DNA from 3 places in the Paenibacillus sp. 1-8 genome. Region 3 is predicted to be linked to each of the others. Evidence: a T-box and tRNA genes for the amino acid it is inferred to sense, from the RefSeq annotation. Region 3 holds a T-box; the other regions hold tRNA genes.
The links. The T-box of region 3 lies ahead of tyrS (tyrosine--tRNA ligase). A T-box ahead of a tRNA ligase gene usually reads a tRNA of that ligase, here a tRNA-Tyr.
Positions count from the first base shown of each region.

Region 1 (2,228 bases), 1.1 Mb from region 3:
GGGTAAGCAACGCAACCCCTGCCCCGCCCATGATCCGTGCAACAAACAAGATAGGAATGGAACTCCCAAGTCCAATAACAAACTCAGATAACATGAAGATGAACATCCCAGTAACAATCAACTTTTTGCGTCCATAACGGTCAGACTACTTTCCTGACAATGGTGATAATAAAAGCTGTGTCAGCGCAAAAACAGCAATCATCAGTCCCATCGAGGAACGTTTCATCCCTAGCTCACTTATTATGTATTAAAAATTGCAGCCAGTATTATGATTAAAATCTAAAGAAAAAAGAGTTATGAAATTACTGATATCAGCAATTTCATAACTCTTTTTGGTATACCGGCGAGAGGACTCGAACCTCCACGGTTTCCCACTCGATTTTGAGTCGAGCGCGTCTGCCATTCCGCCACGCCGGCATATATAATTATGGAGGCGCCACCCAGACTCGAACTGGGGATAAAGCTTTTGCAGAGCTTTGCCTTACCACTTGGCTATGGCGCCAAAGTATAACGAAGCGGACGACGGGAATCGAACCCGCGACCCTCGCCTTGGCAAGGCGATGCTCTACCGCTGAGCCACGTCCGCATTAAGATGGCTGGGGATATAGGATTTGAACCTATGCATGACGGAGTCAAAGTCCGTTGCCTTACCGCTTGGCTAATCCCCACTAAAGGTAAAGGGCGACCGATGGGGCTTGAACCCACGAATGCCGGAGTCACAGTCCGGTGCGTTAACCACTTCGCCACGATCGCCGCAAAGACAAAAAAAAAAATTTGGCAGGGGCAGCAGGAATTGAACCCACACCAACGGTTTTGGAGACCGTTGTTCTACCTTTAAACTATGCCCCTATAAAACTGGTGGAGGATGATGGATTCGAACCACCGAACCCGTAAGGGAGCAGATTTACAGTCTGATGCGTTTGGCCACTTCGCTAATCCTCCAAAAATGGTGCCGGCGAGAGGACTTGAACCCCCAACCTACTGATTACAAGTCAGTTGCTCTACCAGTTGAGCTACACCGGCGCATAAATTATTCAATTAAAAGTGGCTCGGGACGGAATCGAACCGCCGACACGAGGATTTTCAGTCCTCTGCTCTACCGACTGAGCTACCGAGCCTTATTCTAAGGCTCTTCGACAAACATTGTATTACTAAAATGGCGGAACTGACGGGATTCGAACCCGCGATCTCCTGCGTGACAGGCAGGCATGTTAGGCCTCTACACCACAGTTCCAAGGGTATTTCCTAAGGGAAATTAATTGCGGGGACAGGATTTGAACCTGTGACCTTCGGGTTATGAGCCCGACGAGCTACCGAACTGCTCCACCCCGCGACAATAATAAGTATTCAATTTTCCAAGTGGTGGAGGCTGAGGGGCTCGAACCCCCGACCCTCTGCTTGTAAGGCAGATGCTCTCCCAGCTGAGCTAAGCCTCCACAACGCAACACTTCACATATTATACCATTAGAAGCTTTTTATTTCAAGCTCTTTTATAGAATAGTTAATGACCCGTAGGGGAATCGAACCCCTGTTACCTCCGTGAAAGGGAGGTGTCTTAACCGCTTGACCAACGGGCCACACAATAAATAATATCTGGCGGAGAGAGAGGGATTCGAACCCTCGAGACGCTTTTGGCGCCTACACGATTTCCAATCGTGCTCCTTCGGCCAACTCGGACACCTCTCCATATGGCTCCCCGAACAGGACTCGAACCTGTGACAACTCGATTAACAGTCGAGTGCTCTACCAACTGAGCTATCAGGGAATAACAGACATTTGTTTCAAGGTTACACCCTGAAAACTGGATCCGAAACTCCATTGCGTCTTATCTTAGGATAAGCCCTCGACCGATTAGTATTGGTCAGCTCCATGCATTACTGCACTTCCACCCCCAACCTATCTACCTCGTCGTCTTCAAGGGGTCTTACATACTGGGAAATCTCATCTTGAGGGGGGCTTCACGCTTAGATGCTTTCAGCGCTTATCCCTTCCGTACATAGCTACCCAGCGGTGCTCCTGGCGGAACAACTGGTACACCAGCGGTACGTCCATCCCGGTCCTCTCGTACTAAGGACAGCTCCTCTCAAATTTCCTACGCCCACGACAGATAGGGACCGAACTGTCTCACGACGTTCTGAACCCAGCTCGCGTACCGCTTTAATGGGCGAACAGCCCAACCCTTGGGACCTACTTCAGCCCCAGGATGCGATGAGCCGACATCGAGGTGC
Region 1 covers NZ_CM149995.1:4,420,604-4,422,831, forward strand. Annotated here, with positions in the region: partial or broken gene AC0WRU_RS20395 (MFS transporter) at 1-241, opposite strand, end outside; tRNA gene AC0WRU_RS20400 (tRNA-Leu) at 339-417, opposite strand; tRNA gene AC0WRU_RS20405 (tRNA-Cys) at 429-502, opposite strand; tRNA gene AC0WRU_RS20410 (tRNA-Gly) at 515-586, opposite strand; tRNA gene AC0WRU_RS20415 (tRNA-Gln) at 594-668, opposite strand; tRNA gene AC0WRU_RS20420 (tRNA-His) at 681-753, opposite strand; tRNA gene AC0WRU_RS20425 (tRNA-Trp) at 776-849, opposite strand; tRNA gene AC0WRU_RS20430 (tRNA-Tyr) at 857-942, opposite strand; tRNA gene AC0WRU_RS20435 (tRNA-Thr) at 948-1,023, opposite strand; tRNA gene AC0WRU_RS20440 (tRNA-Phe) at 1,046-1,118, opposite strand; tRNA gene AC0WRU_RS20445 (tRNA-Asp) at 1,158-1,234, opposite strand; tRNA gene AC0WRU_RS20450 (tRNA-Met) at 1,260-1,333, opposite strand; tRNA gene AC0WRU_RS20455 (tRNA-Val) at 1,361-1,436, opposite strand; tRNA gene AC0WRU_RS20460 (tRNA-Glu) at 1,506-1,577, opposite strand; tRNA gene AC0WRU_RS20465 (tRNA-Ser) at 1,595-1,686, opposite strand; tRNA gene AC0WRU_RS20470 (tRNA-Asn) at 1,690-1,765, opposite strand; rRNA gene AC0WRU_RS20475 (23S ribosomal RNA) at 1,832-2,228, opposite strand, start outside.
Region 1: it encodes a tRNA-Tyr, which carries the amino acid that the T-box ahead of tyrS (tyrosine--tRNA ligase) is inferred to sense. The anticodon was not compared.

Region 2 (2,228 bases), 2.7 Mb from region 3:
GGACCTATATTGAAAACTTCTGTTCTCATTACGGGATTGAGGTGCATTTTCAATGCACTCTACGTAAACGCCTCGATATTCGCAAGGAAATAGCAATTTATCGGATTGTACAGGAGGCATTAACGAATATAGCCAAATATGCAGACGTAGCAGAGGCACATGTCGACGTAGAGGATCAGGGTGAGGTCATACAAGTGACCATTTGGGATGAGGGTATCGGATTCTCTGAGCAATCTCAAGGGAAAGGCGTGGGACTGTTCAGCATGGAGGAACGAGCCAGGGGCGTAGGAGGATGGATCAGCGTAACCTCTGCACCGGAACATGGGACCTCCATCCAACTGACCACTCCTGTGTAAAGATATAGCAGCATAAATAAACAAAAAAAAAGAGAGAGCGCTGTCCCCAGACAGGCTCTCTTTATTTATAAGGTGTCACCACTGAGGCAACAAGAATCCGCTATAGCAAAAAGCGGGTGATGGGAATCGAACCCACGCTACCAGCTTGGAAGGCTGGAGTTCTACCATTGAACTACACCCGCAAATCAGTATCGGGATGACACGATTTGAACATGCGACCCCCTGGTCCCAAACCAGGTGCTCTACCAAGCTGAGCTACATCCCGATATTATACATTTTTAAGAAAATGGCGCGCCCTGAGAGATTCGAACTCCCGGCCTTTTGATTCGTAGTCAAACGCTCTATCCAGCTGAGCTAAGGGCGCAAAATGTAATCCATAATAAGCAGTAAAGGCGCCACCCAGATTTGAACTGGGGAATGAAGCTTTTGCAGAGCTTTGCCTTACCACTTGGCTATGGCGCCGAATGGATAATGGAGCGGACGACGGGAATCGAACCCGCGACCCTCGCCTTGGCAAGGCGATGCTCTACCGCTGAGCCACGTCCGCAAAATATGGTGCGGTCGAGAGGACTCGAACCTCCACGGGGGTTAGCCCACACGGACCTGAACCGTGCGCGTCTGCCAATTCCGCCACGACCGCAAAATAAATATAAATGGTGAGCCATGAAGGATTCGAACCTTCGACACCCTGATTAAAAGTCAGGTGCTCTACCAGCTGAGCTAATGGCTCTTAATGGCTGGGGATATAGGATTTGAACCTATGCATGACGGAGTCAAAGTCCGTTGCCTTACCGCTTGGCTAATCCCCATTAAATGAAAATAAAGGGCGGCCGATGGGGCTTGAACCCACGAATGCCGGAGTCACAGTCCGGTGCGTTAACCACTTCGCCACGACCGCCATAATGATTATGAAAAGACTGGTGGAGGATGATGGATTCGAACCACCGAACCCGTAAGGGAGCAGATTTACAGTCTGATGCGTTTGGCCACTTCGCTAATCCTCCAAAATGGTGCCGGCGAGAGGACTTGAACCCCCAACCTACTGATTACAAGTCAGTTGCTCTACCAGTTGAGCTACACCGGCACATTACTCATTCCCACTTGAAAGGTGGCTCGGGACGGAATCGAACCGCCGACACGAGGATTTTCAGTCCTCTGCTCTACCGACTGAGCTACCGAGCCATATATTGTTTTATATCTGTAATATACAAACCCACATTATATGTAGAATACACAAAAATGCCAGTTATATATTTCATAAAATGGCGGAACTGACGGGATTCGAACCCGCGATCTCCTGCGTGACAGGCAGGCATGTTAGGCCTCTACACCACAGTTCCATAGATAATCCTAAGGAAAATCAATTGCGGGGACAGGATTTGAACCTGTGACCTTCGGGTTATGAGCCCGACGAGCTACCGAACTGCTCCACCCCGCGACATTAAAAGGGAATACTTGTATAACATAAATGGTGGAGGCTGAGGGGTTCGAACCCCCGACCCTCTGCTTGTAAGGCAGATGCTCTCCCAGCTGAGCTAAGCCTCCATACTATGACCCGTAGGGGAATCGAACCCCTGTTACCTCCGTGAAAGGGAGGTGTCTTAACCGCTTGACCAACGGGCCTTAACAATAAATAATATCTGGCGGAGAGAGAGGGATTCGAACCCTCGCACCACTTTCGCAGTCTAACCCCTTAGCAGAGGGTCCCCTTATAGCCACTTGGGTATCTCTCCAACAAGCAGCATAGAGATTACATCCTTAACCTCACTGAAATGAATCGTAGGCCTCAACCAGCTCAGTTACGCCGCCATCTTATATATAAAATTCAGAAATATTCAAGATTTGGCTCCCCGAACAGGACTCGAACCTGTG
Region 2 covers NZ_CM149995.1:514,692-516,919, reverse strand. Annotated here, with positions in the region: gene AC0WRU_RS02400 (PAS domain-containing sensor histidine kinase) at 1-356, shown strand, start outside; tRNA gene AC0WRU_RS02395 (tRNA-Gly) at 468-538, opposite strand; tRNA gene AC0WRU_RS02390 (tRNA-Pro) at 548-621, opposite strand; tRNA gene AC0WRU_RS02385 (tRNA-Arg) at 644-720, opposite strand; tRNA gene AC0WRU_RS02380 (tRNA-Cys) at 747-818, opposite strand; tRNA gene AC0WRU_RS02375 (tRNA-Gly) at 829-903, opposite strand; tRNA gene AC0WRU_RS02370 (tRNA-Leu) at 910-996, opposite strand; tRNA gene AC0WRU_RS02365 (tRNA-Lys) at 1,011-1,086, opposite strand; tRNA gene AC0WRU_RS02360 (tRNA-Gln) at 1,091-1,165, opposite strand; tRNA gene AC0WRU_RS02355 (tRNA-His) at 1,182-1,254, opposite strand; tRNA gene AC0WRU_RS02350 (tRNA-Tyr) at 1,275-1,360, opposite strand; tRNA gene AC0WRU_RS02345 (tRNA-Thr) at 1,365-1,440, opposite strand; tRNA gene AC0WRU_RS02340 (tRNA-Phe) at 1,466-1,538, opposite strand; tRNA gene AC0WRU_RS02335 (tRNA-Asp) at 1,620-1,696, opposite strand; tRNA gene AC0WRU_RS02330 (tRNA-Met) at 1,721-1,794, opposite strand; tRNA gene AC0WRU_RS02325 (tRNA-Val) at 1,826-1,901, opposite strand; tRNA gene AC0WRU_RS02320 (tRNA-Glu) at 1,908-1,979, opposite strand; tRNA gene AC0WRU_RS02315 (tRNA-Ser) at 1,998-2,089, opposite strand; tRNA gene AC0WRU_RS02310 (tRNA-Asn) at 2,200-2,228, opposite strand, start outside.
Region 2: it encodes a tRNA-Tyr, which carries the amino acid that the T-box ahead of tyrS (tyrosine--tRNA ligase) is inferred to sense. The anticodon was not compared.

Region 3 (2,228 bases):
AACAACGAAGCGGCCTGATTTGAATCTGGAGAAGTCCAGCGATGTAGACTAAATTGAACGCAGGACTACCTCTCTCCCGCCATGTATCTCACATTTTTATCAGCCCAGCTTGATTTTGGCAAACTTACGTTTACCCACTTGCACAATATCGCCTTCCTGCGGCGTGTATGCTTCGTTTACATCGGTCCATTTCTCTTCATTAATTTTGACCGAGCCCTGTTGAATGCTGCGTTTGGCTTCACCATTGGAAGCCGCAAAGCCCAAATGAGTCAACAATTGGATGACACGGATGCCGCCATCTTCCAAATGATCGGCCGTCAAAGTGAACTCTTCAATATCGTCAGGCAGCGCTCTTTGCTGGAATACGGTCACAAAATGCTGCTTCGCTGCTTCCTCTGCTTCCTTACCGTGGTACATACGTACCAGCGTTCCAGCCAGCTTCATTTTGGCGTCACGCGGATGCACTGAACCGTTCTTAATGCCTTCCGCCAGCTCAGCCAGTTCCTCATTGTTCAAATCTGTTGCCAGCTCAAAATATTTAAGCATCAGTTCATCAGGAACCGACATGGATTTTCCGTAGATTTCGTTCGGCTCCTCATCGACACCAATGTAGTTGCCCAGGCTTTTGCTCATCTTCTGCACGCCATCCAGCCCTTCAAGCAGTGGCAACGTAATGGTGGCCTGTGGCTCCACTCCGTACTCCTTTTGCAGAGTTCTGCCCATCAGCAAATTGAACTTTTGATCTGTACCCCCCAGCTCGATATCGCTTCGGAGTTCCACGGAATCCATCCCTTGCATCAACGGGTAGAAAAATTCATGGATGCTGATCGGCAAGCCGTTTTGGTATCTTTTCGTAAAGTCATCCCGTTCCAGCATACGTGCGACAGTTACTTTAGCGGCCAGTGTTACCACATCGGCAAAAGACATGGGAGCCAACCAATGGGAATTGTAGTATACCTTTGTTTTTTCGGGGTCCAGAATTTTGAATATCTGCTCCTTATACGTCTGGGCATTGCGCTGGACATCTTCCTCGGTCAGTTGCTTACGAGTTTCCGATTTGCCTGTCGGATCACCAATCTTGCCCGTAAAATCACCGATGATAAGTTGTACCTGATGACCAAGCTCCTGAAACTGGCGCAGCTTATGCATAACGACCGTATGCCCGATGTGAATATCCGGCGCAGATGGGTCAAGTCCTAATTTAATTTGGAGCGGCTCACCGCTAACGACCGATTTAATAACCTTACGCTTCAGCTCGTCCTCCGGTACAATTTCTGCCACACCGCGTTGAATCACATTTAATTGGCGTTCTACCTCTGCCTGCTGCTCAGGCTTCATTTCTTCCCACTTCATTCTGTATACCTCCTGTTTTTATCCAAAATATTACATATTAAACAAACCAAAAAGCCCCTTTCATCCCAAGGGACGAGAAGGAGCTGCTCGCGTTACCACCCTAATTAAAGAAACGTATGCCAAAGACAAGCGTTTCTTTCACTTCATTCCTATAACGGGCCTACACCCGGTACTGGATTACTATGGTCAGCTTCGCAAATCTGCAAAAGCTCTACCATTCATCCAGACAGCTCCAGACGGTAATTCAAAGGAGGGTCGTTACCGATTCGCACCAACCATCGGCTCTCTGCACAACGTGATTCCACCTTCTACTGAAGTCTTTCTCTGCTTTTCACGATATTTACTTTGACCTATTTATAACACACCACTTTTATAGAGTCAACGACACCAAAAGACAGGCTTTTTAGCATATGGGTTCATTTTGTAATTTTATGCTATAATAATGGCTGTTATAAAGGAGGAAGACTTAATGGTTGAAGAAAAAAACAATGTGTCAGAGCCAAAGCCTTCCCGCTTACGGACAACCATGCGGAGGCTCGGCCGTGTCATAAAGTGGGTCGTCATCATCGGTTTTATGGGAGCGCTGTTCGCAGGAGGAGCCGCAGCCGGCTATGTAGCCTCTATCGTGAAAAGCGAGCCTGTACGCTCCAGATCCATGATTGAACAGGAAATAGACAAAAATGCCATTACAGGCTTCGCTTATTTCAATGATGGCTCCCCTATCGGACAGCTCCGGACAGAAGAAGATCGACGTCCTGTCACGTTTAAGGAGATTCCGCAACTCGTTATTAACGCAGTCATTGCTATTGAAGATAACCATTTTTACGAGCATAAAGGTGTCGATCTGTCGGGAACGCTGCGGGCTATAAAACAAA
Region 3 covers NZ_CM149995.1:3,295,243-3,297,470, forward strand. Annotated here, with positions in the region: gene tyrS (tyrosine--tRNA ligase) at 100-1,353, opposite strand; T-box leader at 1,419-1,687, opposite strand; gene AC0WRU_RS14960 (transglycosylase domain-containing protein) at 1,823-2,228, shown strand, end outside.